DNA from 2 places in the Xanthomonas sp. F1 genome. Region 2 is predicted to be linked to the other one. Evidence: predicted binding sites of a transcription regulator. Region 2 holds the regulator's gene; the other holds the start of a gene.
The links. Region 2 encodes FliA, which starts transcription of late flagellar genes. Its sites were predicted from a motif close to TAAAGTTTNNCNNNCNNNGGCCGATAA; they were not measured.
Positions count from the first base shown of each region.

Region 1: GGR71_RS02025 (methyl-accepting chemotaxis protein) is a predicted target of FliA. The motif match lies at 9,915-9,941, and genes of this name have one in related genera.

Region 1 is NZ_JACHOK010000001.1:445,299-460,138, forward strand. It holds gene mgtE (magnesium transporter) at 1-1,039, shown strand, start outside; gene GGR71_RS02000 (carboxylesterase family protein) at 1,262-2,080, shown strand; gene GGR71_RS02005 (hypothetical protein) at 2,343-2,792, shown strand; gene GGR71_RS02010 (arsenic transporter) at 3,282-4,550, shown strand; gene GGR71_RS02015 (amino acid permease) at 4,940-6,316, opposite strand; gene GGR71_RS02020 (hypothetical protein) at 6,833-7,315, shown strand; gene GGR71_RS02025 (methyl-accepting chemotaxis protein) at 7,494-9,755, opposite strand; gene GGR71_RS02030 (methyl-accepting chemotaxis protein) at 10,545-12,803, opposite strand; gene GGR71_RS02035 (pectate lyase family protein) at 13,265-14,329, opposite strand; gene GGR71_RS02040 (M1 family metallopeptidase) at 14,747-14,840, opposite strand, start outside.
Region 2 is NZ_JACHOK010000004.1:209,417-224,256, forward strand. It holds gene GGR71_RS11565 (ParA family protein) at 1-172, opposite strand, end outside; gene motD (flagellar motor protein MotD) at 172-1,119, opposite strand; gene GGR71_RS11575 (flagellar motor protein) at 1,127-1,867, opposite strand; gene GGR71_RS11580 (chemotaxis protein CheA) at 2,284-4,026, opposite strand; gene GGR71_RS11585 (protein phosphatase CheZ) at 4,031-4,642, opposite strand; gene cheY (chemotaxis response regulator CheY) at 4,643-5,035, opposite strand; gene GGR71_RS11595 (RNA polymerase sigma factor FliA) at 5,053-5,802, opposite strand; gene GGR71_RS11600 (MinD/ParA family ATP-binding protein) at 5,799-6,683, opposite strand; gene flhF (flagellar biosynthesis protein FlhF) at 6,670-8,295, opposite strand; gene flhA (flagellar biosynthesis protein FlhA) at 8,472-10,532, opposite strand; gene flhB (flagellar biosynthesis protein FlhB) at 10,550-11,680, opposite strand; gene GGR71_RS11620 (ligand-binding sensor domain-containing diguanylate cyclase) at 11,781-14,681, opposite strand.

The DNA of each region.
Region 1 (14,840 bases), on a different contig from region 2:
CCTGCCGGACACGGTCATCGACGAAGTGCTCAAGTCGATGGACCGCGAGAATCGCGAGCGGCTCGAGCAGGTGCTGTCGTATCCCGAGGACAGCGCCGGGCGTTTGATGAATCCTGACGTGGTCACCGTACGCGCCGACGTCAACGTCGACGTGGTGCTGCGCTATCTGCGCCTGCGCGGCGAGCTGCCGGACCACACCGACCACCTGTTCGTGGTCAGCCGCCGCCACCAGTACCTGGGGCGGGTGTCGCTGGCGGCGCTGGTGACCCACGAGGACTCCACCCCGATCAACCGGCTGATCGACGACGAGCAGCCGGCCATCGACGTCGGCGAAGGCGCCGACGAGGTCGCGCGGCAGTTCTCCGACCACGACTGGATCTCCGCGCCGGTGGTGGACGACAACAACATCCTGCTCGGCCGCATCACCATCGACGACGTGGTCGACATCATCCGCGACCAGGCCGAGCACCAGGCGATGAGCGCCGCCGGCCTGGACGAGGACGAGGACCTGTTCAGCCCGGTGCGGCGCGCATTCCGGCGCCGCCTGCTGTGGCTGACGATCAATCTCGGCACCGCCTTCATCGCCTCCAGCGTGGTCGGCCAGTTCGAAGGCACCATCGCCAAGCTGGTGGCGCTGGCCGCGCTGATGCCGATCGTGGCCGGCATGGGCGGCAACGCCGGCACCCAGGTGCTGGCGCTGATGGTGCGCGGCCTGGCGCTGGGGCAGATCGGCGCCTCCAACGTCATCGTGCTGCTGCGCAAGGAACTGGCGGTGGCGCTGATCAACGGCCTGGCGTTGGGCGTGGGCCTGGGCCTGATCGTGCTGCTGTGGTTCAAGCAGCCCCTGCTGTCGTTGGTGATCGGCTCGGCGTTGACCATCAACCTGCTCACCGCCGCGCTGGGCGGCGTGCTGGTGCCCTTGACGCTCAAGCGCCTGGGCTTCGATCCGGCGCTGGCCGGCGGGGTGATCCTGACCACGCTGACCGACGTGATGGGCTTCCTCAGCTTCCTCGGCCTGGCCACCCTGGTCCTGCTGTAGGGCGTTTCGTGCGGCGGGGCGGTTCTCGCCGGTCCACCGCACGCAGCGGCAACTGCGACCGGCGCGCATCCGACACCGCCCTCCGCCCCCTGCACGGCAGGCCCGCCGCGCCAGGACGCACTGTGGCCGGCGGCTGACTGGCGCATGTCCGCCGCCCCTGCCCGGGTTGTCGTGGAGTGGCCCAGCCCACGATACTGCGGCCTTCCCATCCGAGGGCCGGCCATGTCGATGCGTTCGTTGCTGCTTCTGCTGTGCCTGTCGATGGTCGGATGCAGCAGCTTGCCCAGCAACCCGGCGACCGGCCACTTCGTCAGCCGCCAGCTCACCCTCGACGGGCGTGTCTATCGCTACCAGGTGTTCGTGCCGGCGCCGGCGCATCGCCAGGGCCCGGTGCCGGTGGTGCTGTTCCTGCACGGCTCCGGCGAGCGCGGCGACGATGGCCGCGACCAGACCACGTCCGGGTTGGGTCCGTACCTGCGTCGCCACCTGGCCGATTTCCCGGCCCTGGTGGTGATGCCACAGGCGCCCGACGGCGAGGAGTGGAACGGCACCAACGCGACCATGGCGCTGCAGGCACTGGACGACAGCAGCGCCGAGTTCAACGGCGACCCGCAACGCACCTACCTGACTGGCATGTCGATGGGCGGTTACGGCACCTGGGAGATCGCCCTGAAGCAGCCGCAGCGCTTCGCCGCGCTGGTGCCGATCTGCGGTGCGATCCTGTCCCCGCACGAGGACCGCGAATACCTGGTGGTGACGCCGGTGGCCTATCTGGCCGATCCCTACAGCGCGCTGGCGCAGCGCCTGCGGCACGTGCCGGTGTGGATCTTCCACGGCGCCCAGGACGACGTGGTGCTGCCGCACGACGACCGCAAGATCGTGCGTGCGTTCAAGAACCTCGACGCCGACGTACGCTACACCGAATATCCGCAGGGCAACCACAACGCCTGGGACGCCACCTACCGCGATCCGAAGATGTGGCAGTGGCTGTTCGCGCAGAAGCGCAGCGACACCGGCAACGAGACAACTGCCGACAAGTAAGCCGTTTCCAGGAAAGGCTGCGCGATCGGATAGCAAGCGTGCGCTTGCGGCGTTTCGCCCTCAGTCCTACGCCACATCCTTGTGGGAGAACTTCAGTCCCGACGCCTGACCCCAACCGCGTCGGGACTGAAATCCCTCCCACAAAAAAAAGCCCACCGCGCTCGGCATGCGACGCGGCGCACGGCCACGCCAGGCTGTGCAAGCCGGGCCACAGCACCCCACCAAACCGCGTACAGTCCGCGCTTTCGTGCACAGGTTAGGCATGGCCACCGCCCTTCCCTCATCGCAGTCCATTTTCCACGCCCGCCTGCGCGGCCTGGACCCGAGCGCCGCGACGATCGCCGGCGCGGCGATTCCACCGCTGCTGGTGCCGGCACGCGACGCCCCCGCGGCACTGCAGCTCAGCGACAGCGGACGCTGGCTGTTGCAGGTGCTGGATGCGCTGGATGCCGTGGACCACGCCACCCAGGCCACCGGCCTGTCCGCCGACGCGCTGCGCCGCGACCAGAAGTTCGCGCCGCCCGGGCGGCCCTCGCTGCATCTGGTGCAGTTGCGCCAGCAGCAGGCGGCCGCGCAGCAGGCCCTGCGCCGCGCCAATCAGGCACTGGCCCAAGCCGCCACCGGCTTCGTGCGCAGCGCCGGGCTGACGCCGCCGCCACGGATCGGGCCGGTGGCATTCGTGCAAGGATGGATTGCGCGCCATCTGGGATGACGGCCCCGCGGCGCAGCGCGTGCCAGGCGTTGCACGGCGGCACACTCACGATGAAGCGGACGAGCGTCAAGGAGGTCTCGCACCGCGCCATTCGGAATCAGCCACGATCGCGGCTGGCAAAGGACGATGCCAGCCACTCGCCTACTGGCATGCGACGCGCGCTGGCGCGCGTGCCGAGGAAGCGGCCGTCCGTTCCGCGGCATGCGCGGCGCGCCGACCGCACTGCATCGCGTCGCGTCGCGTCGCGTCACATAGCGTCGCGAGGCCAACGTGCAAACACGCCACGCCGTGCGCGTCTACGCAAGCTAAACCGCGAGCGCCAGGTCGCGCGTGTAGGCCTGGGTTGCGCCTTCCCCGCTGCTATCCTGCACGCCCCTCGGACTCCGCTGCCCGACGCCCCATGCCCGCGCCCTCCCCCATCGCCCTCCCCTGCCCTGCCCCTGCGGCCCCCTCGCGCGCGCGCCACGGTGCCCGCACGGCGGCGGCGGCATGAGCATGCCCGGCGCGCATACGGCCAATTTCGCCACCTGGGGCATCTGCGCACTGGCCACCGCCGGGGTGATCGCGCGGCCGTTCAAGCTGCCCGAGGCGTGCTGGGCGGTGGGCGGGGCGTTGCTGCTGATGGTGCTGGGGCTGATGCCCGGCGGCGAGGCCTGGCAGGCGGTGCTGAAGGGCCTGGACGTCTATCTGTTCCTGATCGGCATGATGCTGCTGTCGGAAACCGCCCGCGCCGAAGGCCTGTTCGACTGGGTGGCGATGCATGCGGTGAATCTGGCCAAGGGCTCGACCCAGCGCCTGTTCGCGCTGGTGTTCGGCGTCGGCATCGTGGTCACTGCATTCCTGTCCAACGACGCCACCGCGGTGGTGCTGACCCCGGCGGTGTACGCGGCCGCGCGCAAGGCCGGGGCCAAGCCTCTGCCGCTGCTGTTCGCCTGCGCGCTGATCGCCAACGCCGCCAGCTTCGTGCTGCCGATCTCCAACCCCGCCAACCTGGTGCTGTACGGCGGGCAGATGCCGACGCTGGGCGCGTGGATGGCCGCGTTCGCGCTGCCGTCGCTACTGGCGATCGGGGTGACCTTCGTGATGCTGCGCTGGGCCGAGCGCAAGGACCTGACCGGCCGCTGCGCCGCGCGCGTGGACACGGTGCCGCTGACCCGCGGCGGCACCTTCGCCCTGGTCGGCATCCTCGCCACCGCCGTGTTGCTGGTCGGCGTCTCCGCGCTGGGCCTGGACCTGGGCCTGCCGACCTGCCTGGCCGGCCTGGCCACCCTCGGCGTGGTCTGCCTGGGCGGCCGGCAGTCGCCGCTGCCGATGGCCAGGGCGGTGTCGTGGTCGGTGCTGCCACTGGTGGCCGGTTTGTTCGTGCTGGTGGAGGCGTTGTCGCGCACCGGCGTCATTGGCCTGCTCGCACGCACCCTGGCCGACGCCGCCGCGCACTCGCCGCAGGCCACCGCCGGCATCGCCGGCACCCTGCTGGCGTTCGGCTCCAACCTGATGAACAACCTGCCGGCCGGCCTGATCGCCAGCACCACCGTCGCCCAGGCGCAGCCGCCGCAGCTGGTGGTGGACGCGCTGCTGATCGGCGTGGACCTGGGCCCGAACCTGTCGATCACCGGCTCGCTGGCGACCATCCTGTGGCTGACCGCGATCCGCCGCGAAGGCGAGGACGTGGGCTTCTGGCGCTTCCTCAAGGTCGGCGCGCTGGTGATGCCGCCGGCGCTGCTGTGCGCGTTGGGCGCGCGCCTGCTGCTGGGCTGAGTAGCGCGGGTGCATTGGGTGATTGCACATGGCCAGGCGCCCGGGACGGGCGCTAGGCCTGGCATGCAGCGACCGCGGGTCGGCCACAGCGCCTTCCATCGCAACGCGTCGCGGCTGAAGCCGCTCCTACGACGGCACCGACAGCTCGCAGGATTCCCCTGTAGGAGCGGCTTCAGCCGCGACAGGCCTTACCGCGGACATCGGCCGCGGTCGATCCATGAAAAGCAACAAGCGCTGCCGCTACGGCAGCACACTTGACGCGCGCCAAGCCCCCCCTGTGGGAGCGACTTCAGTCGCGACGAGCGAAGCCCAACGCCGTCCGACACCCTCACGCGTCGTGACTGAAGTCCCTCCCACAACGGCATGCCGCCACCGTTGGAGCGCGCCCCCTACCCCGCGCGCAGCCGGCGCGCCACGCCGCTGATCAACGCGATCACCGCGGTCAGCGCCGCCATCGACAGGAACTGCGTGCGGGTGTCCGGCGATGCCACCAGCAGGCCGAAGATCAGCGCCAGGATCGCCAGCGCCAGGACGGTGAGCACCGGATAGCCGCGCATGCGGAACGGCAGGCGGGTGCCGGCGCGGTCGGCGCGCGCGCGCAGGATCAACTGCGACAGCAGCGAGATCGTCCACACCAGCAGGCAGGTGGCGCCGACGATGTTCAGCAACACCGGCAGCACCCGGTTGGGATACAGCAGTTCCAGCACCGCGGCGACGAAGCCGAACAGCACGCTGGCCAGCACCGCCAGCCACGGCACCTGCTGGCGGCTGGACGCGGCCAGCGCACGCGGCGCTTCGCCGCGCTGGGCCAGCGAGAAGATCATCCGCGAGGCGCCGTACAGATTGGCGTTGAGCGCCGACAGCAGCGCGATCACCGCGATCAGGGTGATGCCGGTGGCGGCGCCAGGAATCCGGGCCACCTGCAACACCGCGGCGAACGGCGAACTCAGCGCCTCGCTCTGCCACGGCACCACCGCGATGATCACGCTCAGCGAGCCGATGTAGAACACCAGGATGCGCCAGGCGACGGTGCGGATGGCACGGGCGATGCTGCGCTCCGGGTCGGCGGTCTCGGCCGCGGCCACCGCCACGATTTCGGTGCCGCCGAAGGCGAACACCACCACCAGCAACGCGGCGCCGATGCCGGCCATGCCCTTCGGCGCGAAGCCGCCGTTGCCGGTGACGTTGAACAGGCCCGGCGAGGCCACCCCGGGCAACCAACCGGCCAGCAAGGCAATGCCGACCAGGATGAAACCGACGATCGCCGCGACCTTGAGGATGGCGAACCAGAATTCGAACTCGCCGAAGTTGCGCACGCCCAGCAGGTTGATCGCGGTGAACGCGGCCATGAACGCGATCGCGGCCAACGGCACCGGCAAGCCCGGCCACACCGTCGCCAGCAGACCGGCCGCGCCGACCGCCTCGGCGGCGATCACGATCACCAGTTGCAACCACCACAGCCAGCCCACGGTGGCACCGGCGGTCGGCCCCATCGCGTCGGCGGCATAGACCGAGAACGCGCCGCTGGCCGGCTTGGCCGCCGCCATCTCGCCCAGCGCGTTCATCACGATGATCACCAGCGCGCCAGCGACCAGGTAGGAAATCAGCACCGCCGGACCCGCCGCGTGCACGCCGACGCCGGAACCCAGGAACAGGCCGGCGCCGATCGCGCTGCCCAATCCCATCATGATCAATTGCCGCGGTTTCAGCGCGTGGCGCAGGACGGGTGCGGCGGCAGGCGGGACAGGCGCGGACGGATGCGGCATCGGCTCGGTCGGGTGCGGAAAACGCGACACGATACAGGCTGAGGGCGGTGGCGTGCGGCCGCGCGCGTGTTTGGCCGCCTGCAACCGCAGATCGGCCCGCCGTCGCCGCGTGGCTGCTGCAACGCAGCGCGGATCCGCGCACGCGCTCGTGGCGGGCACCGCCCACTCCCTGCCGGTGAACACTGTCGTGGCATCGCCGCTCGCCCGGCAACGCGGCGGCACCATCCGGGTGGTGCAAAGTACGGAATCACCTTACATGCAACCAAGCGGCGACTTTCCTGCATCCCGTTGATTCTGCATATTGACAGCGATACTAACGTCAGAAATACTGAACTCGACGTCCACCGAATCTCCTATCCCCGTACCTGCCGATGAGGGCGTGCACGCGGAGCCCGGAAAAGGCGGGCGGCGACGGACCGGGAGACGGCCCGTTGCGAGCGCTCCGGCCGGAAAGGACCACGGCTGCCGCTCGTCCCATGGCGTACAGGTCCGTACATCCAGACAAGGAGAGACACCATGATCAAACCGCTGCTGACCCTGACGGTGCTGGCGGCCGCGCTGGCCGCGCCCTGCCTGCAGGCCGCCGAGCGCGCACCGCTCAACGCCGCCGATGCCATTCAAGGCATGGGCGAACGCCTGCCCATCGGCAAGAAGAACGTCAGCCTGTCGCCGCTGTTCAAGGTCTACACGTTCGAGAAGGCCGGCCTGCGCTTCGTGCAGATCAACTCGTTGAAGGACGAGGTCATCACCGTGCTCACCGCCACGCCGGGCACCGAGGCACGGCTGCCGATCGGCACCGCTGCCGAGGAGCAGATGATCGCGGTCAACGACGCGAAGAACCAGCCGCTGGGCATGGTCACCGCCGCGGCGAGTTGCCCGTGCAACGCGACCGTGGTCTACCGCGATGCCAACACCACCATCGTGGTGGTCTACGGCTCCAACGGCGAGTACATCACCTCGTACGTGATCAAGAGCCCGCAGACCAAGCCGCCGCAGTAAGCGCCAGCTGTGCGTCGCGGCCGCAGCCTGCGGCCGCGACGTGGCCAATGGCCGGCGGCCGCTGGCACCCGAATCGGGCCACGTCGCCGATCACCCGATCGCCCAACGTGGGCGGCCGCCTTACAAAGAAGGCGGCCGCACAAGCGCAACAACAGTCCCGGTCCCGGACCGTTGCGACTTAGAACTCCTGCCAATCCTTGTCCAGCGCCACCGCCGCCGCGAACGACGGCGCGCGGCGTGCCGGGGCAGCCGCGGCCGTAGCCAGCGGGCGCGGGCTGCGCGTGGCCATCGGCGCGACATTCCTGGCACGCGACGGCAACGGTGCTGGCGACGGCGCGGCAGCAGGCGCGCCCTCCAGTTTGAACAGCGCCACCGCCTGGGTCAGCTCCACCGATTGCTGCTCCATCGAACGTGCGGCCGCCGTGGCTTCTTCCACCAGCGCCGCGTTCTGCTGCGTGCTTTCGTCCATCTGGGTGACGGTCTGGTTGACCTGTTCGATGCCGGCCGACTGCTCCTGCGACGCTGCCGAGATCTCGCCCATGATGTCGGTGACGCGCTGCACCGAGGCGACGATCTCCTGCATGGTGTTGCCGGCCCGATCGACCAGCGCCGAGCCTTCGGCGACGCGCGTCACCGAATCGTCGATCAGCGTCTTGATCTCCTTGGCCGCGTTGGCCGAGCGCTGCGCCAAGGTGCGCACCTCACTGGCGACCACGGCAAAGCCGCGGCCCTGCTCGCCCGCACGTGCCGCTTCCACTGCAGCGTTGAGCGCCAGGATGTTGGTCTGGAAGGCGATACCGTCGATGACGCCGATGATGTCGGCGATCTTCCTCGACGACGCTTCGATGCCGCTCATGGTCTCGACCACCTGACCCACCACCGCCCCGCCCTGCGAGGCGACCGCCGCCGCGCCGCTGGCGAGCTGGTTGGCCTGGCGCGCGTGTTCGGCGTTCTGCTTCACGGTGGAGGTCAGCTCTTCCATCGAGGCCGCGGTTTCCTCAAGGCTTGCCGCCTGCTGCTCGGTGCGGCGCGACAAGTCGTCGTTACCGGTGGCGATCTCGCTGGCGGCGGCATTGATGCTGATGGCGGCGCTCTGGATGCGGCCGACGATGCCGGTCAGCTGGTCGGCAGTGGCGTTGGCGTCGTCACGCATCCGCGCGAACACGCCATGGAAGTCGCCATGCATGCGCGCGGTGAGGTCGCCGGCAGCGATGGCCTGCAGCAAGGCCGAGAGCTTGCCCAGGTTGCGGTCGCTGACCTCCATCATCGCGTTGAGGTCCTGCACCATCAGCCGGAAATCGTGCTGGAAGTGCGCCGCGTCACCACGGACGCTGAAGTCGCCGGCGGCGGCCGCAGCGGCCAGGCGCTTGATCTCGGTGTTGATCGCCAGCAAGCTCGTCTTGGCCGCATCCATCGATTCGTGCAGCACCGCGCGGCTGCCGGGCAGGCGGCGCGCGTCGCGGCGCAGGTCGCCGTTGGCGTACTCGTTGAGGATCTCCACCGCCTCGACGATGGCGTCCAGGTGCTCGAACATCATGGTGTTGATGCCCTTGCTCAGCTCGCCATAGATGCCGGGGAAATCCTGCGGCATGCGGTGACTGATGTCCTTGTCGGCATGCAGCTCGATCATCAGCGTGGTTTCGCGGGAGAAGCGTTGCAACTGGTGCTGCATGCGTCCCATCGCCAGCAACAGGCGGCCGGGCTCGTCGCGCGCCTCGGTGGTCACGTCGTTGTCCAGGCGGCCGTCAGCGATGGCTTCGGCGGCGCGGGTAGCGCGGGCCAGCGGCAGCGTGAGGCTGCGGGTGATCATCCAGGCCAGCACGCTGCTGACCAGCACCACCGCCAGGCCACCGGCGATGAGCATGGTGCGGCCACGCGCCATCGCGGTCGTCGCGGCCGCGTAGGCTTCGCTGCTGCGCGTCGCCTGCAGGTCGGCATAGCGCGCGATGGCGTCCTGCCACTTCTGGGTCAGCGGCGCGGACTGCGCCAGCAGCAGGGCCAGCGCCTGGTCCGACTTGTCGTGCATGCCCAGATCCATCACCCGGTTGTTGACGTCTACGGTCATCTGCCGGGCGCGATCGACCTCCTCCAGCACGGCCTGGCTCTGCGCACCGCTGGGAATGGCGCCCGCCCGCTTGCGTGCCTCCTGGTAGCGTGCGCGCTGCTCGGCGACGACCTTGGCGAAGCGGATGTTGTCTTCCTGCGAGGTGGGCAACACGATGTTACGGACATTGATGGCCACGACCGAACTGGCGTTGAGCATCTCGCTGGAGGCGCGGATCGCGGCGATGTTGCGGTTGACGATGCCGTCCAGCCGTTCGCGCGCCTGGAACAGGGTCAGCAGCCCGGCGACGACCAGCGCCGAGGACAGCAGGATGAGGATGCCGAACGCGGTGGCGAGCCGGGCACCGACGTTGTAGCGCTGGAGGAATGCAATCATGGAAATGCCTGTTTGGGGGAATGAGAGAGGCAATGGAATGCCCCGGACCACGCACGCCGACCAGCCGTTGCGCGCCCGCATGGAACAGGATGAACAAACCGTGAAAAAGCGTTTAGAATCAAACGCTTGATGACGCGTCCCGCTCAATGTGCGGGCGATGTAACGGCGCCACGGAGAGGGACTTGAGAGGCGATTGCAGGGAATTTATTGAACACCCTCAGGCAGATGACAGGGGTGTCGAGGGCGCATGCGCGGGTCGGTCGGACCGGCGGTTTTGCGTGAAAAGCGCGTGCACGTTGTATTGCAATTGCCGGCATAGCACTTGCTTGCGGTGAAAGCGCGAGAGATGGAAGAAATTTTCTGATTGGCCCTGGCGCGCCCATGCCCAAGCGCGCGACGCAGGCACGGAATGCGATCGCAGTCACGTCGCAGCATCGGCAGGGAGATGGGGCATGCGAAGGGCGCGCGGCACAGTCGTGCAAAGCGCGCACGTCACCCCTGACGCACGCTGCGCTCGCGCGCTGCAGCCAATGGATGAATCAGGCAGGCAACACGCCCACGCGGAGACACGTGCGCGCCAGGGCAGCAGTGTCGAGGGCCGCCACGGTGCGCGGGACAGCGTGGCTGGTCCGTTAGAAACAAGAGTGCCGTACCCTCGCAGGCACGGCATATCGACTGCACCGGCAGGCGCCGGATCGGCGTCACGTGGCGCCGGCAGCAAGGCGACCGGCCTGCGCGGAGCGGGCAGCGCGCATCGCACCGCCCGCCCGATACCGCACGCGGCGCGGCTCAGAACTCCTGCCAATCCTTGTCCAGCGCCAGCGCCGCAGCGGGCTGCGCCGCACGCCGCATCGGCGTGGGCCCGGCCGCCACCGCACGGACGCTGCGCTTGCCTGCGGGTGCCGCGTTGGTGGGATGACGCGGTGCCTGCACCACCGGCGCGGCCGCCGAGGCATCCAGCTTGAACAGTGCCACCGCCTGGCTCAGTTCCACCGCCTGCTGCTCCATCGAGCGCGCCGCCGCACTGGCCTCTTCCACCAGCGCCGCGTTCTGCTGCGTGCTCTCGTCCATCTGCGTCACGGTCTGGTTGACCTGTTCGATGCCGGCCGACTGCTCCTGCGACGCAGCCGAGATCTCGCCCATGATGTCGGTGACGCGCTGCACCGAGGTCACGATCTCGGTCATGGTCTTGCCGGCCTGGTCGACCAGGGCCGAGCCTTCGGCCACACGGCTCACCGAATCGTCGATCAGGCTCTTGATCTCCTTGGCGGCGGCAGCGGAGCGCTGCGCCAAGGTGCGCACCTCGCTGGCGACCACGGCGAAACCGCGGCCCTGGTCGCCGGCACGCGCCGCCTCCACCGCCGCGTTGAGCGCGAGGATGTTGGTCTGGAAGGCGATGCCGTCGATCACCGAGATGATGTCGCCGATCTTCTTCGAGGAGGCTTCGATGCCGCTCATGGTGGTCACCACCTGGCCGACCACGCTGCCGCCCTGCGCGGCGACCGAGGCCGCGCCGGCGGCCAGCTGATTGGCCTGGCGCGCGTGCTCGGCGTTCTGGCGAACGGTGGAGGTCAGTTCCTCCATCGAGGCGGCGGTCTCTTCCAGGCTGGCGGCCTGCTGCTCGGTGCGGCGCGACAGGTCGTCGTTGCCGGCGGCGATCTCGGTGGCCGCGGCATTGATCGATACCGCCGAGTGCTTGATGCGGCCGACGATGCCGGCCAGCTGTTCGGCAGTGGCGTTGGCGTCGTCGCGCATCTGCGCGAACACGCCGCGGAAATCGCCGTGCATGCGTGCGGTCAGATCGCCCGCGGCGATCGCCTGCAGCAGCGTCGACAGCGCCTGCAGGTTGCCGTCGGCGGTGGCCATCAGCTGGTTCAGGCTCTCCACCATCAGCCGGAAGTCGTACTGGAAGCGCTCGGCGTCGCCGCGCGCGCTGAAATCGCCGTCGGCGGCCGAGGTGGCCAGTTGCTTGATCTGCCCGTTCATTGCCGACAGATTGGCCTTGACCTCGTCCATGGTCTGGCTCAACACCGCTTCTTCGCCGGGGAGACGGTCCATGTCCTGCGACAGGTCGCCGATCGCGTAGCGGCCCATGATCTGCGCCAGGCGCGTCTTCACCGCCAGGTGCGAGGCCACCAGCGCGTTGGTCTCGGCCGCCATGCGTCCGTAGTCGCCGGGGAAGGCCTGCGCTTCGATGCGGTGGCTGACCTCGCCGGCATCGTGGCGCTTGGCCATCTCCAACTGCGCGCCGATCAGGTTGCCGACCTGCTGCTGCATGCCCTGCATCGCGACCAGCAGCCGCCCGGTCTCGTCCCTGGCGTCGGTGCGCACGTCGTTGTCGAGCTTGCCGTTGGCGATCGCCTCGGCGACGCGGGTGGCGCGCGTCAGCGGCACGGTGAGGCTTCGGGTGATCAGCCAGGCCAGCAGGCCGCTGACGATCACCACGATGGCGCCGCCTGCGATCAACAAGGCACGGCCGCGATCCATGGCTGCCTCGGCGTTCGCATACGCCTTGGCGCCCTGCTCGCGCTGCCGGTTGGCATAGACGCTGAGCGCCTCCTGCCATTGTTGGGTGGACGGCGCGGCCTGGGCCATCAGCACCTTCAGTGCCTCCGCGTCCTTGTCCTGCATGCCCAGATCCAGCACCTCCTGGTTGGCGACACGCGTACGCGCATACGCATCGTCGATCGCCTTGCGCATCTGCACGCCGACCGGGCTGGTATTGGGAATCGCGTAGAGCTTGTCGTGGATCTCGCCGTAATAGCGGCGCTGCTCGTCGACGACCTTGGCGAAGCCCTCGTTCTCTTCCCGGGTGGTCGGCAGCACGATGTTGCGCAGGTTGATCGCGATCAGCGAGCTCGCGTTGCGCATTTCGCCGGTGTAGTCGAGGATCTGCATGCGCCGATTGACGATGGTATCCATCATGTCGCGTGACTGTTTCAACGTCAGCAGGCCAGCGCCGACGAGGGTGCAGGACAACAGGATGAGGACACCGAAGGCGCAGGCAAGCCGCGTCCCGACGTTGTAGCGTTGCAGGAAACCGATCATGGGGGGTACCAAGTGAGAAAGGGGGGGAGCCCCCGTCACGACCTGGGATCGCGCACGACACTGCCAGGCGAAAAGCCCGGACGCGATGCGACGGAGAAGAAGACGAAGACACTTCCAGCACCGACCGCATCGGGGATGTCACGTGCGGGGACTCGCTTTATGTAGCGGCGGCCGCGCGCGATTCTTGATGCGTAACTGAGCACACTTTTTGAAGCCCCTCAGCATCGTGACCGCAGCGTGTACGGCGGCACCGGCAAGCCGCAAAAGACGCCCAATGGCGTCAAATCCACGTGAAACAATGGCGCCCGTACCATTCCCAGGCTAAGAACGCAGCAACGAACGCACCATTTTGGGGTTTTCGCGCTGCGCCCTACAAATGCCGCAAACGGCACACATTTTGTGACGGATATATAACAGGACAACGACGGCCTCCGCGCCATGGCACGCGGAGGCAGCGCGTCTCACTCGGCCAGGTTGGTGCCGGCACCGGCGGTGGCGATGACCTTGGCCTTGACCTGCGCGGCGGGGATCGCCGTGTACAGATAGCCCAGCGGCTCCGGATAGGTCTTGGACGAGATCCAGGTGGTGGCGTTGGCGTAGGGCTTGCTGGTGCTCTCCGGTGCGGTCCAGCTGATGCCGCTGCCGACGTAGTTGTTGATCAGGTCCCAATAGCCGATCTCGCTGCTGTCGCGCGAGGTGACCGGGTTCTTGATGTTCTCGAAGTAGTTGGCCTCGATCAGCGCCACGCCGCCCATGCGCACGTTGATGCCGGAGGTGAAGACGTTGTTGAAGTAGTTGTTGTAGATGTGGCTCAAGCCGCGCCGCTGCAGCGGCAGGCGCGATTCCACGTTCTCGAAGCGGTTGTGGTGGTAGGTGGTGCGCGCGGCGGCGTTCTGGGTGTCGCTGTCGCTGTAGCCGTTGAGCGCGACCTTCTGGTAGTCGTGGATGTAGTTGTACGAGACGGTGACGTGGTTGACGCCCTTCTTCATGTCGATGCCGCCGTCGAAGGACGCGTCGCCGGCGCCGGGGCACTTGGTCAGCGAGGCGAAGATGGTGTTGTGGTCCACCCAGATGTTGGACGGCTGGCCGCTGGAATTGCCTTCCAGCGAGATCGAATCGGCATCCTCGCCGCCCGGCAGCAGGCCGATGGTCATGTTGCGGATGATGACGTTGTGCGCGTTGCCGACCACGCGCACGCCGAAGTTGGCCGAGGAGCCGTTGGCGCCTTTGATGGTGATGTCGCGCTTGTTCTTGATCTGCACGGTCTTGGCCGGCAGTTTCCATTGCGCGCACACGTCGGTGATACTGGCGTAGTTGAAGCTGCCGGTGTAGGTGAGCACCAGGCCGCCGGAACCGGCGTAGTTGTCGATCGCCGTCTGCATCGCCTCCATCGTGGCCACGTTGAGCGGGATGGCGCTGCCGCCCCCGGTGGTATTGGCCCCATAGCCCACCGGGCCGGCGAAGGCCGGGCTGGCGCCCATGGTCAGCGCGAGCGCCAGTGCGCCCCTGCGGAACTGCTGCTGCATGATGTCTCTCCCATCTGTCGCGATGAGTGCAAAGCGCATGGCAGTGTGCGCATGCGCCGGCACGGGGGCGTGGGGGCCGGCGCATTCTTGGAATGCGCGCCGCGGCCTACGCAATCGCCACGACGCCGAACTGGAACCCCACACTCCATTCGCCGCGCGGGACAGGACAAGCGGACACGCACGGTCCGCAGGAGACAGACAGCGACAGCCAGGGACAGGCCGTCTACACACGCGCCGCGTTGCGCAGCGGTGGCCGGCAATGACGGCGAACGCACGCGCATCGCACACATCGCCAGCGACGCCAGGGCACTCCCCCGGGACAGGCGCCCACCGCTGACGTGCGACCGCAAATGTTGCGGCCGCAGCACATTTGCGCAGGCCAGCCGACGCCGACGCGGCGCGGATGGCCGCGCGCGCTCAGCTCACCGTGTCGAGCCGGTTGTCGCTGCGGTCGGCATCGGGCAGCACGTGGTCCGGATCCAGGGTCACGTGCAGCACCTTCTGCGTGCTC
Region 2 (14,840 bases):
CCGGCGGCTGCGGTTCCTGGGGCACGTCGAAGGCCCGGGTCAGCGAGGCGTGCGGATCGAGATCGAGCATCAGCACACGGTGCCCGAGCATGGCCAGCCCACGGCCCAGGGCCAGCGTGGTGGTGGTCTTGCCCACGCCACCTTTCTGGTTGGCGATCGCCCAGATGCGCATCAGTTGACTCCTTCAATGGCAGGTGCTGCACGGGGGCTGCCAGCATTGCCGGCGGCCGCCGCGGCGGGGGGTGTCGGGGTGGCCGGCGCGGCGCCGGCACTCAAACGGTCGGTGGCCGACGGCGTCGGATCGGTGCTGTCGCCGGAATCGGCCAGGATCACCAGCACCACCCGGCGGTTGGCGTTGCGGCCGGCCGGGGTGTCGTTGCTGGCGCGCGGGCGGAACTGGCCGTAACCGATCATCGACAGCCGCGAGGGCTGCAGGCCCTGGTCGGCGAACAGGTGGACCACGCTGGCCGCGCGCGCCGCCGACAGTTCCCAGTTCGACGGGAACTGCAAGGTCGCGATCGGGGTGTTGTCGGTGTAGCCCTCCACGCGCACCCCGTTGGGCACGCCGGCCAGCACCTGCGCCAGTTCCGCCAGGGTGGCACGCGCGCTCTGGTCGAGCGCGGCCGAGCCGGAGCCGAACAGGATGTCGCTGTTGATCTCCACTTCGATCCACAGCCCGGCGCGGCGCACGGTGATCAGCTTCTTCTGGATCAGCGGCGCCAATGCGGCGCCGAGGCGGTCGGCGATGCTGTCGAGCTGGCGCTGCGCGCGGCGCAGTTGCTGCGCGTCGCGTAGGTCGTCGCCGCGCTGCGCGGTGCCCGAGGGCAGGCGGTTGGGATCGGGCAGGGTCAGCGCCGGGCTGGACTTGATCGGGGTCGGGCGATCGCCGCCCTGGCCCTGCAGCGCCTGATCGCCGACCTGCACCGGACGCAGGGTCTTCGGGGTGCCGCCGAATGCGGCGCTCATGGCGTCGGCCATGACCCGGTACTTGGCTTCGTTGATCGTGGACAGTGCGTACATCACCACGAAGAAAGCGAGCAGCAACGTCATCAGGTCGGCATAGGGGATGGCCCATGCCTCGTGGTTGGCGTGCTCGTCGTGGGAGTGCTTGCGGGCCATTGGCAACTCAATGCAAGAATCCGGCCAGTTTCGATTCGATGTTGCGCGGGTTCTCGCCCTGGGCGATGGCGATCAACCCTTCGATGATCATTTCGCGCTCGCCGCAGCTGTGCTTGATCACGCTCTTGAGCTTGGCGGCCATCGGCAGGAACAGCAGGTTGGCCGAGGCGATGCCGTAGATGGTGGCGGTGAACGCGGCGGCGATGCCGTGGCCGAGCTTGCTCGGGTCGGCCAGGTTCTTCATCACTGCGATCAGGCCCAGCACTGCGCCGATGATGCCCAGGGTCGGCGCGTAGATGCCCATGCCCTCGAACACCTTGGCCGCAGCCAGGTCGCAGTGTTCCTGGCCTTCCAGGTCGATCTCCAGCATGTGCCGGATGGCTTCCGGCTCGACGCCGTCCACCAGCATCTGCAGGCCCTTGCGCACGAACGGATCCTGCTGCTGCGGCACCTGGTTCTCCAGGCCGAGCAGGCCCTGGCGGCGGGCGATGTTGCTCCATTCCACGATCTGCTTGAGCAGTGCCTGGCGATCGCTCGGCGGCGGCCACAGGAGCCACTTGGCGATCTGGAACGCACGCCGGAACACGGACGGCGGGGTGTGCACCAGGATCGCGGCGACGGTGCCGACGATCACGATCACGAACGCAGCCGGCGACCACAGCGCCGAAATGCCGGCGCCCTTGAGGATGCTGCCGCCGATGAGCGACAGAATCGCCAACAGCAGGCCGATGAGACTGAGCTTGTCCATGCAGGAGGTATCGGCAACGGGGCGGGGGACTTGATGGGTTGGGGATTCGGGATTCGGGATTGGGGAGTCGCAAGAGCGCGAGCGAGGCGGGTTGGTCGGTGTGTCGTAGGAGCGGCTTCAGCCGCGACGCGCTGACCTTGGCGCGTTGCCTCTGCACAATCGTTCGGATCGTGTCGGCAGGGAGCCGAGCGCCGCGCTTTATCGCCAAGCAGCGATTCCGGCTTCATGGCGTCGCGGCTGAAGCCGCTCCTACAAGGGAAGCGATGCGGCGGGGAGCCGCTTTTGCGATTCCCCAATCCCGATTCCCGAATCCCAGCCTTACCGCGTCGCGGCTAAAGCCGCTCCTACAGAGGAAAGGAGGCGCCAGGAAACCCGCTCTTACGATTCCCCAATCCCCATTCCCCAATCCCGGCTTCTCAAGCCTTCAGCCCATCCACATCCAGGATCAGCGCCAGGCGGCCGTCGCCGATGAGGGTGGCGCCGGCGTAGCCGGGCAGGCCGCGCAGGGAGCGCGGCAGCGGCTTGATCACCACTTCCTCGCGGCCGCGGACCTGGTCCACGACCAGGCCCATGCGCGATTCGCCGGCCTGCAGCACCACCACGGTGAGCAGCGGCAGTTGCGGGGCGTCGATGTTGAGCCACTGGCGCAGGTCCACCAGGGGCAGGGTGTGCGATTGCCGGTCGAGCACGGCGCGGCCGTCGAACCAGCCAAGCGAGCGGCGCGGCGCATGCAGCACTTCCACCACGCGCGCCAGCGGCAGCGCATAGACGGTGTCACCGGCCTGCACCAGCAGGGTCGGCAGGATCGCCAGGGTCAGCGGCACGCGGATCAGGAAGCGGCTGCCGCGGCCCAGTTCCGACTGGATCTGGATCTGGCCGCTGAGTTCGCGGATGCGCGACTGCACCACGTCCATGCCGACGCCGCGGCCGGAGATGTCGGTGACTTCCGACTTGGTCGAGAAGCCGGGCAGGAACACCAGGTGCAGGCATTCCTCGGTGCTGAGGCGGGCGGCGGCCTCGGGATCGATCAGGCCCTTCTCGCGCGCCTTGGCGCGCAGCCGCTCGGGGTCGATGCCGGCGCCGTCGTCCTGCACCTCGATGCTGACGTAGTCGCCTTCCTGCTGCGCCGACAGGCGCACGTGGCCGCCGCGCGGCTTGCCGGTGGCTTCGCGCAGCGCCGGCGCTTCGATGCCGTGGTCGATCGCGTTGCGCACCAGGTGCACCAGCGGATCGGCCAGCGCCTCGACCAGGTTGCGGTCCAGTTCGGTGTCGGCGCCGATCAGCTCCAGCTCCACTTCCTTGTTGAGCGAGCGGGCGACGTCGCGCGCCACCTTGGGGAAGCGCGAGAACACCTTGCCGACCGGCTGCATGCGCGTGCGCATCACCGCCGACTGCAGGCGCGCGGTGGCGATGTCCAGGCTGCTGACCGCACGGTCCAGTTCCTCGTCGCGCAGGCGCACGCGCAGGGTCTTGAGGCGGTTGCGCGAGAGCACCAGTTCGCCGATCAGGTTGACGATCGCGTCCAGGCGCTTGGTGTCCACGCGCACGGTGTGTTCGGGTTCGGCGGCCTTGGCCGGGGCGGCGGCCTTGGGCGCGGCGCTGGGCGCGCGCGGCGCCGGCTGCAGCGCCTGCGGTGTGGCCGTCGGCGGCGCATCGCCGTGCAACTGGTCCAGCAGCGCCTCGAATTCGTCGTCGCTGATCAGATCCCCCGCAGCCGCGGCGGTGGCCGGTACGGCGGCGGGTGCCGGCGCGGTGCTCTTGGCCGGCGCCGGGGCGGCGTCGCCGTGCGCATCGAACTGCGCGATCAGTTCCGTCGGCGCGCGTGGCGGCTCCTGGCCGCTGCCGAAGGCGTCGAGCATCGACTGCAGGTAGTCCAGCGACTGCTGCGCGGCGTCGAAGTGCCGCGCCTGCAGGATGGCCTGGCCGGCGCGGGCCATGCCCAGGGTTTCTTCGGCGGCGTGGCACAGCTCGACCATGGCGTTGATCGCCAGGAAGCCGGCGCCGCCCTTGAGCGTATGGAAGCCGCGGAACACGGCGTTGAGCTGGCCGCTGTCCTCGGGCGCCTGCTCCAGCGACACCAACTGCTCGCCGAGCCGGTCCAGGATTTCCTGGGCCTCGATGATGAAGTCGGCAGCGATGTCGTCGGGTACGGCGCTCATGGCATTACAGTCCCAGGCCCGAGAGCAGGTCGTCGGCGTCGTTCTGCGACACGCCGTGGCGGTCCAGGCCGGGCAGGGCCGGGCCGGCCAGGCCGCCGTCGGCCTTCTTGTTTTCTTCCTTCGGCGGCAAACCCAGTGCGCCGAAACCCTCATGCACGCGGCGCACGATGCCGGCGACGCGGCGGATGATCTGCCCGGTCAGGTCCTGGAAGCTCTGCGCCAGGGCCATCTCGGTGAGGTTGTGGCGGATCTTGTCGAGGATCTCGCTCTGGTCGCCGCTGAGGCCGCCGGCGGCCAGCTGGTTGGCCAGCGTGCGGCATTCCTCGGCCAGGTCCAGGGTGCGGTGGCTGGCCTGTTCGGTCATCTCCACCACGTGGTCCAGGCGCGAGCAGGCGTCGTCCAGTTCGCCGGCCTCGCTGGGTACCACCGGCAGTTCGCCGAGCGCCTGGCCCAGATCGCGCGCGAGCCGGCTCAGGCCCTGCATCATCGGCCGCGTCCGCCAGGCGGCGAGGGTGTCGATTTCCCGGCGCCAGCCGGCCTCGTCGCCATTCTCCAGCGCGTCCAGCGCGCCTTGCAGGCGTTCGATCAGGGCGGTACGTTCGGCGGTGGCTTCCATTTAGGCGGTCGCCCCCAGGCGCTCGAAGATCTTGCCCAGCTTCTCCTGCAGCGTCTGCGCGGTGAACGGCTTGATGATGTAGCCGTTCACGCCGCACTGCGCGGCCTCGATGATCTGCTCGCGCTTGGCCTCGGCGGTGACCATCAGCACCGGCAGGTGCTTGAGCTTGTCGTCGGCGCGGATGTTGCGCAGCAGATCGATGCCGGTCATGCCCGGCATGTTCCAGTCGGTGACCACGAACTCGAACGGCGCCGAGCGCAGCGCGGCCAGGGCGCTGTTGCCGTCTTCGGCCTCGGCGGTGTTGGTGAAGCCCAGATCGCCGAGCAGATTCTTGACGATGCGTCGCATCGTCGAGAAATCGTCCACGATCAAAATCCGCATGTTCTTGTTCACCACTGACTCCTAGGTTCCTATTCTTCGTCTTCCAGGCCGGCATCGGCGACTTGGAACGCCTTCAGGCGTCCGCGCAACCGTACCGTGGCCTGGCCATGGATCTGACACACGCGCGACTCGCTGACCCCGAGTACCGCGCCGATTTCCTTGAGGTTCAATTCCTGCTCGTAGTACAGCGACAGCACCAACTGCTCGCGTTCGGGCAACTGCGCGATGGCCTTGCCCAGCTCGCGGCCGAATTCGCTGCGCTCGAGCATCTGCTGCGGATTGGGTCCGCCCTTGGCGATGGTATCCAGCTCGCCATGGTCCTCGATGCGCGACTCCAGGCTCAGCACCTGGCCGCGGGCGGCATCTTCCATCAAACGCAGGTATTCGGGAAGCGGCATGTCCATCGCCGCGGCCACTTCGTTGGCGGCGGCGGCACGGCCGGTGCTCTGTTCGATCTTGCGGATCGCCGAGGCGGCGTCGCGGGCGCGGCGGTGCACCGAGCGCGGCACCCAGTCGCCACGGCGGATCTCGTCGATCATCGCGCCGCGGATGCGGATCGAGGCGTAGGTCTCGAACGAGGCGCCCTGTTCGGCGTCGTAGCTGCGCGAGGCCTCGATCAGGCCGATCATGCCGGCCTGGATCAGGTCGTCGATCTCGACGCTGGCCGGCAGCCGCGCGGCCAGGTGGTGGGCGATGCGCCGGACCAGGTCCGAGTGCTGGGCGATGTAGTCGTTGGCGCTGTTGCGCTGGACGGCGCGGTAGTGGGCGGCGGCGTTCATGCGGCCACCCCGCGCTGGATGATGCGTTCGACGAAGAACTCGACGTTGCCGCGTGGGGCGGTCGGCGCCTGCCAGCGTGCGGTGCGACGGGCGATCTCGGAGATCGCCTGCGCCGACGGGCTGGACGGGTAGGCCTTGACCACCGGCTGCTGGCGCTGCACCGACAGGCGCAGCCAGTCGTCCTGCGGCACGCAGCCCAGGTAGTTCAGCGACACGTCGCCGAGGAACTTCTCGCAGACCCGGCTGAGCTTGTCGTACAGCAGGCGGCCTTCGTTGAGGTCGCGGACCATGTTGGCGACGATCTGCACCCGGTCCACGCCGCGCTCGCGCGAGAGGACCTTGATCAGGGCGTAGGCGTCGGTGATCGAGGCCGGCTCGTCGCAGACCACCACCACCGCGTCCTGCGCGGCCTGGCAGAAGGTCAGCACGCTGTCGGTGATGCCCGCGGCGGTGTCGACGATCATCACGTCCAGCTCGCGCTGCAGCTCGGAGAACACGTTGACCAGGCCCACGTGCTGGGCCGGCGGCAGCTCGGCCATGTAGCGGCGGCCGGAGGCGGCGGGCACCACCATCAGCCCGTTGGGCATGTCGATCAGCACCTCTTCCAGGGTGCAGCGCCCGGCGACCAGGTCGGCCACGGTGAACTTGGGCGTCAGCCCCAGCAGCACGTCGACGTTGGCCAGGCCGAGGTCGGCGTCCAGCAGCAGGGTGCGCTTGCCCATGTCGGCCAGCGCCATGGACAGGTTCACCGAGATGTTGGTCTTGCCCACGCCGCCCTTGCCGCCGGTCACGGCGATGGTGCGCACCGGACCCAGCGGTTCGCTACGCGTCGCCGACAGGGGGAAGGCATTGGTCAGATTGACGTAGTCACGCGACGGCATGGGTCTGCTCCGGAGTACAGGGCTTATCGGCAGCGCGCCGCAAATCTTCAAGGCGCAATACCAGGCTGGCGGCGTTGGCGCGGTGCAGGTCGTCCGGCACACGCTGTCCATCGGTCACCCAGGTGATGGGGAGGCGGTGGTCCACGACCACCGACAAGGCACTGCCGAACCGCCCGGTCTCGTCCAACTTGGTCATGATGACCCCCTGCGGGTCGGCGCCGGCGAACCGGCGCACCACCTCGTCCAGGTCGGAGAAATGGGCATTGGCGGGAAGGACCAGCAAGGATCGGACCACACGCGAGGCGCGCAGCCAGTGCAGCTGGGCGGCCAGGGCGCGGTCGCGCTGGCCCATGCCGGCGGTGTCGATCAGCACCAGCTTGTAGTCGGCCAGGCGCTCCAGCAGCTGCTGCAGCGCGGCGTCGCTGTCGGCCTCGTGCACGGCGATGCCGAGCTGGCGGCCGTAGCTGTGCAGCTGTTCGCGGCCGCCGACGCGGACCGTGTCGGTGGTGACCAGGGCCACGTCGCGGGCGGCGTGGCGCTCCAGGAAGCGCGAGGCCAGCTTGGCGATGGTGGTGGTCTTGCCGGCACCGGTCGGGCCGATCAGGGCGATCACGCCGCCTTCCTCGAGCGGGTCCAGCGGGGCGATCGGCAGGCGCTTGGACAGCAGGCCCAGCATCAGCCCGCGACCGCGGTGCAGTTCCAGGTCGGCGGGGATCTGCATGACCACGTCGCGGGTGATGCCGCTGTCGAAGCCGTAGTCGTCCATCAGTTCCAGCGCCTGGGCGCGGACCGGCGAGCCGCGCAGGCGCTCGTCGGTGAGGCGGTTCATCTCGCGCTCGATCATCTGCCGCATCAGCGACAGTTCGTCGCGCAGCTGCGTCAATTGTTCGTCGTTCTGCGGGGCGGGGAAGGGCGGCACCGCCGCCAGTGGCGCGGCCGCCGGGATTCCGGCAGCGGCCGCCACGTCGGCCTTGGCCACGCTGGGGGCGGCCGCGGCCGGGCGCGCCACCGGTGTCAGCGCCACCGCGGCGACGTCGTCGCGCCAAGCCGGCACCGTCTCGGCGGCCGGAGCAGGCGGAGCGGCTGCGAACGGGCTGGGCATGGGCACGCTGATCGGGGCGTTGCGGAATACGTCTTCGGGAATGCTGAACTCGGCACGAGCCGGAGCCGGAGCCGGGGCCTTGGCCGCTGCGGCCGGGCGTGCTGCGGCAGCCGGGGCCGTCGCGGCGGGCATGACCGAGGCGGCAAGCGCCGCCGGCTGGGTCAGCGGCCGGGTGGCGGCGGCCGGGGCGGTCGCGGCACCACCGCGGCGCTCGCTGATCGCGGCCATCATCGCCATCGCCGGGCTGGCCGCGGCGCTTTCGCTGCGTGCGGCCCGCGGGGCGGCAGTGGCCGGCGCCTGCGCCGGAGCGGCGGCGCGCGGCGCCTCGTCCGGGCGCACGGAATCCAGCGCCCGCTGCACCAGGGCCTCGTCGTAGTTGCTGGCGGCGACGATCTCGATGCCCTCGTCGGTACGCCGGTTGGACAGGATCACCGCATCCGGCCCGTGCTCGTCGCGCACCATCCGGAAGGCGGTGCGCATGTCGGGGGCGACAAAGCGTTTGATCTTCATGGGTGAGTGCCGGGATTCGAGATTGGGGAGTGGGGATTGGTTGCGGAGGCCGCCATGGCATGGCTGCTATCCGGTCGCCTTGCTCTGGTTGTGTTCGTTCGTGTCATTGCTGTCTCTCTCCGCGTGCCGGGCCCGCTGTTGCGACTCCCGAATCCCAAATCACCAATCCCCGCCAATCAACTGATCGTCCCCACCAGCTTCAGCCGCTTGTCCTCCGGCACTTCGCTGTAGGACAGGACCGACAGCGCGGGGACGCTGTGGCGGACCAGGCGGGCGAGGGCGGCGCGGACCTGCGCCGGCACCAGCACCACCGCCGGTTCGTTGCGCGCCTCCTGCTTGCTCACGCAGTCCGCCAGACTTTGGTGCAAGCGCTCGGCCAGTCCGGGTTCCAGCGCCGCGCCGTTGCCCTGGGTAGAGTCTTGCAAGACACGTTCCAATTGCGGGGCCAGGGTGAACACCGGCAGTTCCGGGGCCATGCCGGCGATCTCCTGGACGATGAAACGGCCCAGGGCGTTGCGCACGGCGGCGGTGAGCGCGCCGGGTTCCTGACTCTGCGGGGCGTGCTCGACCAGGGCCTCGACGATCTTGCGCAGCTGCCGCACCGGGATCTTCTCGATCAGCAGGTTCTGCAGCACCCGCACCACCACCGACAGCGGCAGCGCCTTGGGGGTGAGGTCCTCGACCAGCTTGGGCGCGCTCTTGGCCAGGGTCGCCAGCAACTGCTGCACTTCCTCGTGGCCGAGCAGTTCCGGGGCGTGCTCGCGGATCAGGTGCGAGAGGTGGGTGGCGATCACCGTGGCCGGGTCGACCACGGTGTAGCCCATGGTCTCGGCCTGGGCGCGCAGGTGCGGCTGGATCCAGATCGCATCCAGGCCGAACGCCGGATCCTTGCCGGGAATGCCGTCGATCTTGCCGAGCGCGCCGCCCGGGTCCAGCGCCAGTTCGCGGTCCGGGTGGATGTCGGCGGTGGCCACCGGTACCCCGTGCACCAGCAGGCGGTAGGCGTTGGCCGGCAGTTCCAGGTTGTCGCGGATGTGCACCGGCGGTACCAGGAAGCCGATGTCCTGGGTCAGCTTGCGGCGCACGCCCTTGATGCGGGCCATCAGCTCGCCGCCCTGGGCCTTGTCCACCAGCGGGATCAGCCGGTAGCCGACCTCCAGGCCCAGCGGGTCGATCGGACGCAGTTCGTCCCAGCCCAGTTCGGCATTGGCCTGGGCGGCGGCCGCGGCCTGTGGCGCCGCCTCGGCGGCGGCCGGCGCCGGCTGCAGGCTGCGCTTCCACATCTTCCAGGCCAGCAGGCCGAGGATCAGCGCCAGCGTCAAGAAAGCGACGTTGGGCATGCCCGGGATCAGGCCGACCAGGCCCAGGATCGCCGCGGCCACCGCCAGCGCCTTATGCTGGCCGAACACCTGGCCCATCATCGAGGCGCCCATGTCCTGCGAGCGCGAGGCGCGGGTGACCAGCATCGCCACCGCCGAAGACACCAGCAGCGCCGGCAACTGCGCGACCAGGCCATCGCCGATCGACAGCAGGGTGTAGGTGGAGGCGGCCTGTCCCACCGGCATGCCATGCTGCAGCACGCCGACCGCCATGCCGCCGATCAGGTTGATGAACAGGATCAGGATGCCGGCGATGGCGTCGCCGCGGATGAACTTGCTGGCGCCGTCCATCGAGCCGTAGAAGTCCGCTTCCTCGCGCACTTCCTCGCGGCGGGCCTTGGCTTCTTCACGGGTCAGCAGGCCGGCGTTGAGGTCGGCGTCGATCGCCATCTGCTTGCCGGGCATGGCGTCGAGGATGAAGCGCGCGGTCACTTCCGACACGCGCCCGGCGCCCTTGGTGATGACCACGAAGTTGATGATGGTCAGGATCGCGAACACCACGATGCCGACCGCATAGTTGCCGCCGATCACGAATTCGCCGAAGGCCTCGATGACCTTGCCGGCGGCGCCGTGGCCGTCCTGGCCGTTGATCAGGATCACGCGGGTGGAGGCCACGTTCAGCGCCAGGCGCAGCATCGTGGTCATCAGCAGCACGATCGGGAAGATGCTGAACTCCAGCGGCCGCTTCACGTACACCACCGCCAGCAGCACCATCAGCGAGATGGCGATGTTGAAGGTGAACAGGGCGTCCAGCACCGGCGCGGCCAGCGGCACCACCACCATCGCCAGCATCAGCAACACGATCACCGGGGCACCGAGCCCGTGCTTGATCATGTCCATGACTTTGCGCGTGTTCATCTGCGCGGCGGGCTGACTCATGGCTGGCTCCCCGGGGCGAATTCATCCACTTCCAACGGCGGCAACGGCGGCATCGGCCCGCTGCGCCAGGCGCGCAGCTGGTAGACGTACGAGAGGACCTGCGCCACCGCGGAATACAGTCTCACGGGAATTTCCTTGCCGAGTTCGCCTTCCCTATACAAGGCGCGTGCCAAAGGCGGTGCCGAGATCACCGCCACGCGGTGCTGCTCGCCGACCTCGCGGATGCGGAAGGCGATCTCGTCCACGCCCTTGGCCACCACGGTGGGGGCGCGCATGCGCCCGCTTTCGTACTTCAGCGCCACGGCGTAGTGGGTGGGGTTGACCACCACCACGTCGGCCTTGGGGATGGCTTCCATCATCCGTCGTTGCGACATCTGCATCTGCATCTGGCGGATGCGGCCCTTGACCTCGGGGCTGCCGTCGCTTTCCTTCATTTCCCGGCGCACTTCCTCCCGAGTCATCTTCAATTTGCGGATGTAATTCCACTTCTGATAGGGCGCGTCGATCGCGGCCAGCAGCGCCAGCGCGCCTGCGGTGTACAGCAGCAGCTTCAGGGTGAAGCCCAGGCCGTGGCCGATGGCCTGTTCCAGCGGCTGCAGCAGCAGCCCGCGCAGGAAGTCGACGCTGCCCCACAGGCACAGCATCGCGGCGCCGCCCACGAACGCCATGCGCAGGATCGATTTCAGCAGTTCGGCCAGGGTCTCGGCGCCGTACATCCGGCTCAGCCCGGCCATCGGATTGAGCCGGTCGAACTTGGGGATCAAGGCCTGGCCGGAGAAGCGCAGGGTGCCCATCAGCACCGGCGCGGCGAAGCTGGCGGCAAAGCAGATGCCGACCAGCGGCAGCACCACCCAGAGCAGGTTCAGCAGCAGCTCGCCGAAATGGCCGAACATCGCCTCCGGATGGGCGCGCATCGACAGGTCCGGGCGCAGCGCCTGCTTCAGCCAGGCCACGGCGCCGGCGGTCATCGAGGTGGACAGGCCCATCAGGGCGAAGATGCCGGCGCTGAACACCGCCGCCGTCGCCAGTTCGCGCGAATGCGGGATGTTGCCCTGTTCGCGGGCTTCGCGCAGGCGTTTGTCTGTTGGCTGTTCTGTGCGCTCTGCGCCTTCTTCGCTCTCGGACATGGGGGATGCGCTCGGCCAGGATCGACCCTGCGCGGTGCAAGGATCGTGCCGCTACGCGGTCAGGCTCCCGGCGCTGCCGCGGCGCACCGTCCGGCCGCGGCTAGGCCGGCTGCAGTTCCACCCGGTCGCGGCCCAGGCGCTTGGCCTGGTACAGCGCCGCATCGGCGCGCGCCAGCAATTGCTGCAGGGATTCGCCGGGCCGGTACCAGGCCACGCCGATCGAGGCGGTGATCGCCAGCTGCCGCTCGCCGATGCGCAGCGGCTGCCCGGCGATGACGGTGCGCAGCGCCTGCAGCCGTTCCTGACAACTGGGCGGCAGGCCCGGCAGCACGGCCAGCAGCTCCTCGCCACCATAGCGGCCGACCAGGTCGGCGTCGCGCAGGTTGGCGCTCAGGCGCCGCGCCACCTCGATCAGCACCGCATCGCCGACCAGGTGGCCGTGTTCGTCGTTGATCCGCTTGAAATGGTCCAGGTCGATCATCGCCACCGCCAGCAGGGTCCGTTCGGCGTCGCTGCGGCGGATCTGCGCGGCCAGCGCCTCGAGGATGCCGGCGCGGTTGAGCAGGCCGGTGAGGGCATCGTGCGAGGCTTTCACCGCCAGTGCGGCGCGGGCGAGTTCCAGTTCGCGCTTGTCGTGCTCCAGTTCCTCGGTGCGTCGCGCCACCAGGTCGGCCAGTTCGCGCTGGCGCTGGTGCAGGCGGCGTTCGCGCCAATGCAGCAGCGCCACCATCAGGCCGCCGCCGAGCAGCAGGTACAGGGCCAGCATCGGCTGGCTGCGCCACCACACCGGCGCCACCGAGAACGCCACCCGCAGCGGCGCCGAGGCGCTGCGCCGGTAGGCGTCGAGCAACTGGATCTCCAACACGTAGTGGCCCGGCGCCAGCGGCGGTTGCTCGAACTCGAAGTTGGGCGTGTGCAGCCAGCGCGTGTGTGCGCCCTCGAACCGGTAGCGGAAGCTGATGCGGGTGCGTTCGTCGTACAGGTCCGGCGAACCGACGGCGATGTGCAACGGATCTTCGCTCCAGGGCAGACGCGCGCCCTCGGCGATGGCCGTGCCGCCGCGGCTGAATTCCTTGAGCGCCAGCCGCGGCGCCTGCGCCGGGAACAGCCGCGCCGGATCCAGCAGGTGGGTGACGCCGCGGCTGCTGCCGAGCCAGACCGAGCCGTCGCTGTCCTCGTGGAAGGCCGATTCGGACATGTCGTTCCAGAGCAGGCCCTGAGCCTGGGTCAGCCGCGACCAGGCGCGTCCGTCGTAGACGTCCACGCCCTGGTTGTGGCAGATCCATATCCAGCCGTTGCGGGTGCGGCGCAGGCTGTAGAGCTGCAGGCCGCTCAACTGCGCATCCGCTGGCTGCAGGTGCAGGGTGTCGCCGTCGAGACGGCCTTGCCAGGCACCGGGGCCGTACAGGCTGGCCCAGGCCTGGCCGTTGTCCAGGACCAGCAGCTTGCTGAGTACGGGCTGCGCCGGCGCGCCGTCCACGACCAGCCGGATCGGGGTCCAAGTGTCGCCGCGCAGTCGGAACACGCCGGTCATGCCCACCATCAGCAGGCTGCCGTCGTGGCGCTGCTGGATGTCCGAGTACTCGCCGCCCGGCAGTGCCTGCACCTTTTTCGGCACCGCCCCGGCGTCGTCTCGCGGCAGCAGATACACACCACGGTTGGTGAGGATCCACACCCGGCCGCTCGCATCCACGAACAGTTGTTTGGTGATGCCCTCCAGTGGCGGGTAGGCACGCAGCAGTCGGCCCTGTGCGTCGTAGTGGCGCAGCACGCCCACCGACCCGATGCTCCACAGCGTGCCGTCGGCAGCGCGTCGCAGGCCGATCATCTGCGTGCCGTTGTCGCTGGCCCAGCGCTGGAAGCGGCCATCCTCACGCAGCCGGTCCACACCGCCCTCGTTGCCGAGCAGCAGATCGCCGCGCTGGGTGCGCTCGATGCTCCAGGTCGGCGCCCGGCTGATGCCCTGCGACACATCCCAGTTCTCGATCCAGCCATAGCCGTTCCAGCGCAGCACGCCTTCGCCATCCATGCTCAGCCACAGGTCGCCGGCCTGGTCGAAGCGCATGGCGACGACGTTGCCCTCTGGCAGGCCGTTACGGCGGTCGAAGCTGCGCCAGTGCCCGTGTTCCCAGCGCGCCAGGCCCTGGTTGGTGCGCACCAGCACGCGGCCTTGCGGGTCCAGCAGGATCGGCGTGCGCCACGTCACCAGGGCCGGTCCGTCCAGACCAGGGGGCGTTTGTTGCTGGAAGTGCGTCGCGCCGGCAGGCAACCGCATCACCTTGCGGCTGCCGACGACCCACAGGCTCCCGTCGCGGTCGCGGACCGCGTTGCGCCAGAGCTCGGGCGGCAGGCCCTGGGCCTGGTCGTAGCGGGTCGCGCGGCCATCGGCATCGACCCGGCACAAGGCCTTGGCGCAGCCCAGCCATAGCGTGCCGTCGACGACGAACAGGTCGTGGATATTGGCCAGTTCCGGCTGCCGCGCCAGCACCGCCGCATCGAACAGGGGCTGCAGCTCCCATCCCTTGGTATCGGTGTTGCGCACCGCGCGCAGGACATGGTGGTCGTCCAGCACCACGGTGCCCCAGTCTGGCGCGGCCAGGCGCGGACGGTTCAGCGGACGATGCGACGGCAGGCTGTCATGTTCCAGGGAGATCCACCGCGCCGGGGCGCCGTCGTCGACATAGATCGCATCGAAGGTGGCCACCCACAGCCGCCGCTGGGCGTCCTCGGCAGCGTCGGAGATGTAATGCCCGCCGCGGCCCTGCAGCGGCACTTGCTGGAACTGGTCGCCGTCGAAGGCGTACAGCCCACTTTCGCTGCAGACCAGCAGGCTGCCGTCGCGCCGCTGCAGCAGGCAGGTCCCGGCCAGGCCGAGCAGGCCCTGGTCCTGCGCATAGTGCCGCAACGGGATGACCTGGGCCTGCGCGGTGCCGGTGCAGGTCAGTGCCGACAGCAGCAGCCACAGCGGCCATCGCAGGCATCGACCCAAGACCGTGCGCATGCGCCGCTCAGCCGCCGCTGCGCCGCCGTGGGGCACGGCGATGGCGGGCACGAGCGAACGCTGACGGGCGATGGGACATGGCGGACGGCGGGCGAAGAAAGAAGAGGCGGACGGCGGCGATCGGCAGTGTAAGGACGGCCGACGGCGCCGCCCCTCATC